Regions from separate parts of the Weizmannia sp. CD-2023 genome, predicted to be linked through region 1. Evidence: predicted binding sites of a transcription regulator. Region 1 holds the regulator's gene; the other holds the start of a gene.

Region 1 (4,427 bases):
AAAAGCGCGGATGTCGGGATGCGTGATGATTTCCTGCTTCATTTCTTCATAACGCTTGCGGAAACTAGGATTGGATGAAAGCCTTTTGAGTGTCTCATTTATGTTTTCCACCGCCTTCACCCTTTCTTGTATTGTTCACGTATTTTTTCAAGCCTTTTTCTTTTTTCTTCCATTGACTCGCCATCGGCTTGGACCGCGGTCGCAGTGGTTTTTTGGTCTTCTTTTTTAAACCAGTCCGGCAGCTTTTCAACCCGGACCGGCTTTCTCCGTCCGGTGCCGTTCTTCTCTTTATTGTTCAGCCATTGTTTGTACTGGCGGTCTTCTTTTTTGGCAAACGCCATCGCTTCCTTGGCGGTTTTCAGTTTTTTGCGCGCCCAGTGGGAAGCCACTTTTTCTAAATAATTTTTCGACAGCTTCATATCGGTTTTAAATAAAACATATTGGATTAGTACATTTACAACCCCAAGGGGAAGCTGCTGGGCAAACATGACTTCTTCAATGGCGGCAAGATCTGCTTTCGCCGGTTCGCTGCCGCCCGAAAAATCGATCAGCATTTGTCTCGGAGAAGTCGTTTCCAGGTAGCGGAGGAATTTCTCCTCATCGTTTTCCGGCTCTTTTTGTTCTTTCGCATCCGCTTCTGGCTGGAAGCGGTCAACAAGGCGTGGCAGTTCGTCATGATGTTCAATCTGGTACCAGCTGCGCGCGATTTTCCGCAAATCCTCCACCCGGATTTCCAAGTCTGCCGTCAATGCCTGGAGCAAAATTTTCTTTATGTCCAGCTCATTTAAACCGTATAAAAATGAAAGCTTCACAATCGCTTCTCTGACTTCCGGCGTAATGGCACGCAGCGGAATCAGTTCATCACGTAAGTTTGCATATAAAAGGTCAAAATTAAAATGGGTGTTTTCGATTTTTATGACCGGGGCGGCGGTTTTTTCGATATAGCGGCGGTTTTCTTCCAGCCGGCTGAGTTGCTGCGCTTCCGCCTCATTCAGCACTTCGGGGCCGATTTTTGCGGCATACACATCCTGGAATGAGCGGGTGATGTCCCGGTACTCACCCGGTTCTACGGCGCGGTCGGAGAAGAAGTGTTTCAACCGCTGGAAATGTGTTCTGCCGAGCTGCCGGTACAGGAAAACATTTAACAAACCGTCGTTGAAAAACTGTTCCGGGGACAGGGGCGGCTGCAGTTCGTATATAAACATGCGGATGTCGTCCGTTTGTTTCATATATGTTTTCAAAAGCCCAATGCCTTCAAGCTTCAGCCGGGCTTCGTAAATTTCAGACAAATTCATGGATAAAAAGCTCATCAGATGGTAATGGTTCCAGTCTTCGGACCAGAGCCGGCCGACTTCCACTTCATTCCATAATGTCATATACAGGCTGTAACATTGCGGCCCGATTAACGGCTGGTACAGGAGCGAAATGACCTTTTGATCGTAGTCCTGAAGCAGGCCGTTTGACGATGCACGATAACGGTCAGCTGGCTGTATTTCATTCCAAATCGGTTTCATAAAAGGCACTCCGTTTAAGCATTCTTGTTGAGCAATTCTTTCAGTTCATCGAGAAAAACATTCAAGTCTTTAAATTGGCGGTAAACGGAAGCAAAGCGGACATAGGCCACTTCATCCACTTTCGACAGCCTGTCCATCACCATTTCCCCGATCAGGGTGGAACTGACTTCTGTATATCCTTGCCTGCGGATTTCTTTTTCGATCTCCATGGAGATTTTTTCAAGCTGGTCCAGCGACACAGGCCGTTTTTCACACGCTTTAATCAGCCCGCGCAAAATTTTCTCACGGTTAAATTCTTCGCGGTTGCCGTCTTTTTTCACGACAATGAGCGGGGTTTCTTCCACTTTTTCAAACGTGGTGAAGCGGTACGAGCAGTCTTCGCATTCACGCCTTCTGCGGATGGAACGGCCTTCGTCCACCGGCCTTGAATCGATCACACGCGTATTGTTGCTATGGCAAGACGGACATTTCATATGAACCCCCCGTTCTGATACATTCTTACTACCATCATATATAAAAGAAGGCGAATAGACAACAGAAAGGTTTATCCTATTCCCGAAAGAAATTTATACATGCAGAACATATTGGATGTATCTTCTGTTTGTATATCCGGAAAAGTCCTCACTTTTCATCTATCCATCAATAGAATAGAAAGGTTTACACTTCTATTTCGTCAGCGTCCCGCACAAGTCATCCTCCGGCGCGGCTCTGAAAACTGGTAACGAAAACGGAGCAGGCTGGTGCTGCTCCGTTCGGCTTAGGCAATATTGATTTTCCCGGTTTCTTCCATTTTTTCCGCGACGAGCTGTGCCAGTTGTACGACGCGGCAAGAATAGCCCCATTCATTATCGTACCAGGCCAGCACCTTGACTTTGCTTCCATCCATGACCATCGTGGATAAGCCGTCGACAATGGCCGAGTACGGATTTGTCGTATAATCCGAAGAAACGAGCGGCACTTCTGTATAGTCCAAAATGCCTTGCAGCGAGCCTTTCGCCGCCGCCTTAAATGCATCATTCACTTCTTCCGCCGTCACTTCTTTTTTCAAATCGACGACAAGGTCCACTAGCGATACATCCGGGGTCGGAACACGCAGCGCCATGCCGTGTAGTTTCCCTTTCAGTTGCGGGAGAACAAGGCCTAACGCTTTTGCCGCCCCGGTTGTCGTCGGAATGATCGATTTGCCACAGGCCCGGGCACGCCTTAAATCTTTATGCGGATTGTCGATATTGTTCTGGTCATTCGTATAAGAATGGACTGTTGTCATCAGGCCGTTTACGATCCCGAATTGTTCATCAAGTACTTTCGCGACCGGTGCCAGGCAGTTTGTGGTGCAGGAAGCGTTCGAGATAATATGATGCCGCTCGATATCTAAAACGTTTTCATTTACCCCTAAAACAATCGTGACATCTTCATTCTTCCCGGGCGCTGTCAACAGTACTTTTTTCGCGCCTGCCTGAAGATGGAGCGCGGCTTTTTCCCTTGCATTGAATTTTCCGGTTGCTTCAATTACCACATCAATATCCATTTTTCCCCACGGCAGTTGGGCCGGATTGCGTTCCGCCAAAAGCCGGATGCGTTTGCCGTTCACAATGAGTGCTTCCTCTTCTTCCACTTCCACTTCTCCGGGAAATACGCCGTGGATGGAGTCATATTTAATCAAATGTGCCAGTGTTTCCGCCGGATAGCAGGCATTCACCGCCACAATATTTAAAGCGTTATCCATCATGGCTTTTCTGAAAACCATTCTGCCGATGCGGCCGAAACCATTAATCGCAATTTTTGTTTCCACAGTGCAGACAACTCCTTCGAATAATAAATGACATACTTTTAATCCATTATTCATCAATTAGTATATCATATTTTAAAAGTTATGTAGCGTTATTCCCCTATTTTTGCATAAAAAAAACCATGATGTACCCATCATGGAACGAGCTGCCAATCTGACACGATTTTTTCAAGCTGCTGTTTTGTTTCCTCCAGGCTGCCATTGTTGTCGAGCACCGCATCCGCCAGTGCCTTTTTTTCGCTCAGCGGCATTTGCGCCCGGATCCGCATCTGCGCTTCTTTTTCTGAAAGGCCGTTTCGGGTCATTAATCTCTTTAACTGCGTCTCTCCATCCACGTAAACGAGGATGGTGCGTTCAACCATATAGGTAAGCCGGCTTTCAAAAAGAAGCGGGATATCCAGAAAGACAGTTTTTTTCCCATTTTCAATTGCCCGGTCCTTTTCCCGCGTCATCCAGGCCCGGACTGCAGGGTGGACAATGCTGTTTAGTTTCATCCGGAGTGCTTCATCCGCAAAAATGAGTGCCCCGAGTTTTTTCCGGTCAAGCGTGAGATCTTGCAGCAAAATCCCTTCGCCGAACGCTTCAATGATTTGTTCATACGCAAGTTCGCCGGGTTCGACCACTTTTCTTGCGGCAATATCCGCATCGACAATCGTAAACCCTTTTGTTTTCAGCATATTGGACACCGTGCTTTTGCCGCTTGCAATCCCGCCTGTTAAGCCGATAATCTTTGCCATACTCCCACCTGCCTTGTTAAAACTTGCATATACCGATCAAAATGAGGAGAACACCTGGTATAAAGGAAATTTTCCGGATCCATTGCAGCCGGGAAAACAGCATGCCGAGCCGGATGCCGGAAGAGACAAGCAAAAAGCTCATGCCGGCAACAAGGAAACTGAGCAGAAACGGGGAGTAGCCCATGATGCCCGCACCGATCCCGGCACCGAATGCATCGAGCGAGAGCGCAATCCCAAGCATGACCGCTTCGATTCCCGTAATGGCCCCGGAACGGTCAAAATCCGCGCTCGTCGGTTTTTTCAAAATATGGATGACGACGCCCAATGAGCGGATTTCAAAGTTGAGCACGACCTTTTCCCCGGGTTCTTCTTTTTCGTCGTTTGACC
Region 2 (4,427 bases), on a different contig from region 1:
GACGGTGCCAACTTGAATGCCGTGCTTGCGAAGGCGCGCCCGGGCGATATGGGATTCGATGTTGTCCACCTGAATCTTCATAAAACGTTCACAGGCCCCCACGGCGGCGGTGGCCCGGGTTCGGGTCCGGTCGGCGTCAAAAAAGAGCTGATCCCGTTTTTGCCGGTGCCGGTTGTTGCGAAAAAAGGCGACCGCTATGTGCTGGATGAAGACCGGCCGCAATCGATCGGCAGGGTAAAGCCGTTTTACGGCAATTTCGGCATCAATGTCCGGGCCTATACGTATATCCGTTCAATGGGGCCGGATGGCTTGCGGGAAGTGACCGAGAATGCGGTGATCAATGCCAATTATATGATGAGGAAACTGGCGCCGTATTACGACCTGCCGTATGACCGCCATTGTAAACATGAATTTGTGTTAAGCGGCAGGCGCCAGAAAAAACTCGGGGTGCGGACGTTTGATATTGCCAAGCGGCTGCTTGATTTCGGCTTCCATCCGCCAACTGTGTATTTCCCGCTCAATGTGGAAGAGTGCATGATGATTGAGCCGACGGAAACAGAGTCGAAGGAAACGCTGGATGCCTTTATTGACGCGATGATCCAAATCGCAAAAGAAGCGGAGGAAAATCCGGAAATCGTCCAGGAAGCCCCGCATACAACCATTGTCAAACGCCTGGATGAAACGCGGGCGGCACGAAAACCGGTTTTGCGTTATGTGAAAAAATAAAAAGAAAAATGCCGCAGCATTGCCGCGGCATTTTTTATTTCCCTGATTTGATTTTGCCTGTCCAGTTTTTAAAGCCGCCTTTCAACTGGTAAAGGTCGCGGCAGCCGTTTTTATAAAGCATTTCAGCGGCGCGCCCGGTGCGCGTCCCGTTCTGGCAATATAAATAAACCGGTTTATCGGTCCGGATCTCTTTTAATCTCATTTTCAGCTGAGACAGCGGAATATTGCGTGCGCCTAAAATATGTCCGTTTGCAAATTCATTCGGTTCGCGCACATCAATGAGCTGCGCTTTGCGGTAACCCGCCTTGAATTCTTCTTCCGTCAAGCTTTTCAGGATTTTTTTCTGCCGGTAGTATCTGGCGAGAGTATATGCTACTACCGCAACAATAACAATGATGAGTGTGTACCACGATTGTGACATCTTTCGTGCCCCCTTTCTTACCTGATGCGCTATCTACTATTATATTCGTGTTGCGCTTCTGAATCAAAATCTTTTTTTAAGAAACATGTCACCGCTATTTTTTCCGTTTTTTCCGTCTGAAAAGCCCGTAACCGTTCTGTTTTAAGCACCAGCGGAAAAATCGGCACAAACTTGAGCGGGGCTTTGCCGTTTTTCGTCGTTTTTTGGTAAACTGGTAAAGTGATATTTTAAAGAAGAGGGGTACATATGGGAAAAGAAACCTGGTTGTTTGTAGATTCAGGCCACTGTCCGCCGTTTTTTAACATGGCGCTGGATGAGGCCCTGCTTGACTGGCACAGCAAAGGGGAGATCCCGCCAGCCATCCGCTTTTACGGCTGGGATCCGGCCACCCTTTCAATCGGGTATTTCCAGCGGGCAAAACAGGAAATCGATCTCGAAGCGGTAAAACGATACGGGCTCGGTTTTGTCCGGCGACCGACAGGGGGAAGGGCTGTTTTGCACGAGCACGAGCTGACCTACAGCGTGATCGTGTCGGAAGCGCATCCGGATATGCCGAAAACGGTCACGGAAGCCTACCGTGTCATTTCAGAGGGGCTTGTCAGGGGATTTCGTGCGCTCGGCCTGGAGGCGTATTTTGCAGTGCCGCGAACGGAAGCAGAACGGGAGGCACTAAGGTCTCCGCATTCTTCGGTTTGTTTTGATACGCCGAGCTGGTACGAACTGGTCGTGGAAGGGCGAAAAGTCGCCGGCAGCGCACAGACGCGGCAGAAAGGCGTCATTTTGCAGCACGGCTCGATTTTGCTCGATATGGATGAGGACAAGCTGTTCAGCCTGTTTAAATATCCGAATGACAGAGTGAGAGAAAGGATGCAGCGGAGTTTTAAGAAAAAGGCGGTTGCAATCAATGAGCTGCGCAACGTTCCCGTCACATACGAGGAGGCAAAAGAGGCTTTCCATAAGGGGTTTGAAGAAGGGCTCGGCATCCGGCTGGAACCGTACACCTTGACGCCGGCGCAACAGGCGTATGTGGAAGAACTGGCAGACAGGCGGTACAGGTCGGATGAATGGAATTTTAAGAGATAAATGAACATTTGTTTTTTTAGCGGCCAGAGGCATGCTTTTTCGCTATTTCCTTTTGTGCCGCGCTTTTTATGGCTGCTTTTTTGATGCAAGCGGCAAATTTTTTCGTTATGCTCGGATTTGCCTGCTTTTTCGGGGGATTTCTCGCATTTTCAGCATGTCTTATTCTTTTTTTTATTTGACAAAAAGAAAGAGGTTTGACCTAACTACAATATATGGTATATAAAAACAAAATGTCAATACAATATCTAGTGTTTTTGCTTGCGATTTTTGCCTGCGGTGTGCTATTTTAAAGGAGGCAGAACCACCAGAGAATTTGCATGGAGAAATAGAGAAGGAGTTGTCGTTATGTCTGTTGCTTCGACAGAAAAATTATGGGATGTGGAGAAGCTGAACGAAGATATCCGCTTATTTCCGCAGGTCCATCCGATTACACCGGATATGAACATCACGTACAAAGGCGTTTCAAGGCTTGTCATGATTGACAGATACGCGTTTAAAGACACGGAAAAAGTCACATTGGGCAAGGGCGATTTTGTTGTCCTCACGATTAAAGAAGACCCGAAATTTCCGGCCAGGGGGCTCGGCGTCATCAAAGAAATCGACTGGGAAAAAAATGAAGCGGAAGTCTTAATTGAAGAAGATTACCGCCAGGCCCTGGAAAACCCGGATGAAAGAGAAACAGGGGTCATCAAAAGGCCGCTTGATATCATTGAGAAGCCGCTTGAAGTCTACTACGAACAAATCGCAAAACGGAATGCAACCGGCTTAGCGGCAGTGGAAAAAACAGAAGAGAAACGGAAAGAATGGTTTGGGAAGTTTTACAATGAACTGGTAAACTTAAACTTCATCCCGGCAGGCCGCGTCCTCTACGGCGCAGGGTCGGAAACGGAAGTTACTTATTTTAATTGTTATGTGATGCCGTTTGTACCGGATTCGCGGGAAGGCATTTCCGAACACCGCAAACAAGTGATGGAAATTATGAGCCGCGGCGGCGGGGTTGGGACAAACGGTTCGACGCTGCGCCCGCGCAATACGCTGGCAAGGGGCGTCAACGGCAAATCAAGCGGCTCTGTCTCATGGCTCGATGACATCGCCAAACTCACGCACCTGGTCGAACAGGGCGGCAGTCGCAGGGGAGCACAAATGATCATGCTGGCTGTCTGGCATCCGGACATTGTCGAATTTATCATTTCGAAAATGCAGAATCCGCGGATTTTGCGTTTCCTGATCGAAAATACGAACGATGAGTGGATCCGCAAGCTAGCCCACGACAAATTGAAATTCACGCCGCTTTCCGAAATGGAAAGGCAAATGTACCATGGGATTGTGAACTACAAACATATTCCGGGACAGGGCGGCTTTACGGACGAAGTCATGAAAGAGGCGGAAGAAAAACTGGCAACAGGCGGGCATTACACCGTCCATAATCCGGAATTTTTAACCGGCGCCAATATTTCCGTCTGCCTCACAAAAGAATTTATGGAAGCAGTTGAACAAGACGCGGAATTCGAACTGAAATTTCCGGATGTGGAAAATTACAGCGAAGAAGAAATGCGCATATATAATGAAGAATGGCATAAAATCGGCGATGTGCGCGAATGGGAAAAACTCGGCCGCAAAGTGCGCGTCTACCGCAAAATCAAAGCAAAAGAACTTTGGAATTTGATTAACATCTGCGCGACTTACTCGGCGGAACCGGGCGTCTTCTTTATCGACAACGCCAACGACATGACAAACGCAAAAGCATACGGTCAGAAAGTCGTCGCAACGAATCCTTGCGGAGAGCAACCGCTCGCGCCCTATTCCGTCTGCAACCTCGCAGCGGTCAATCTTGCAAAAATGGTCGACAAAGAAACGAAAGAAGTGCGCTGGGACCAATTGAAACAAACCGTCCATACCGGCGTCCGCATGCAGGACAATGTCATTGACGCGACCCCGTACTTCCTGAAAGAAAACAAAAAACAGGCGCTCGGGGAACGGCGTGTCGGCCTTGGCGTTATGGGCTTAGCCGACCTTCTCATTTATATGGAAAAAGAATACGGATCCGAAGAAGGCAACAAACTTGTCGACAAAGTGTTTGAAACAATCGCGACCGAAGCATACCGCGCATCCATTGAGATCGCAAAAGAAAAAGGGAGCTTCCCATTTTTAACGGGGGAAACCGAAGAAGAGACAAACCGCCTGCGCCGTGCATTCA

Evidence for each region. The regulator NrdR, encoded in region 1, represses ribonucleotide reductase genes. The targets are predictions, from matches to a motif close to AACACNATATATNGTGTT.
Region 2: the regulator NrdR is predicted to act here: its motif matches at 2,466-2,483, upstream of P9687_RS14440 (vitamin B12-dependent ribonucleotide reductase).

Annotation. Positions count from the first base shown of each region.
Region 1 covers NZ_JARTJQ010000030.1:34,240-38,666, reverse strand. The annotation lists gene dnaI (primosomal protein DnaI) at 1-120, opposite strand, end outside; gene P9687_RS04330 (replication initiation and membrane attachment family protein) at 117-1,514, opposite strand; gene nrdR (transcriptional regulator NrdR) at 1,529-1,987, opposite strand; gene P9687_RS04320 (glyceraldehyde-3-phosphate dehydrogenase) at 2,272-3,306, opposite strand; gene coaE (dephospho-CoA kinase) at 3,438-4,040, opposite strand; gene ytaF (sporulation membrane protein YtaF) at 4,057-4,427, opposite strand, start outside.
Region 2 covers NZ_JARTJQ010000096.1:58,204-62,630, reverse strand. The annotation lists gene gcvPB (aminomethyl-transferring glycine dehydrogenase subunit GcvPB) at 1-726, shown strand, start outside; gene P9687_RS14450 (rhodanese-like domain-containing protein) at 761-1,147, opposite strand; gene P9687_RS14445 (lipoate--protein ligase family protein) at 1,394-2,230, shown strand; gene P9687_RS14440 (vitamin B12-dependent ribonucleotide reductase) at 2,576-4,427, shown strand, end outside.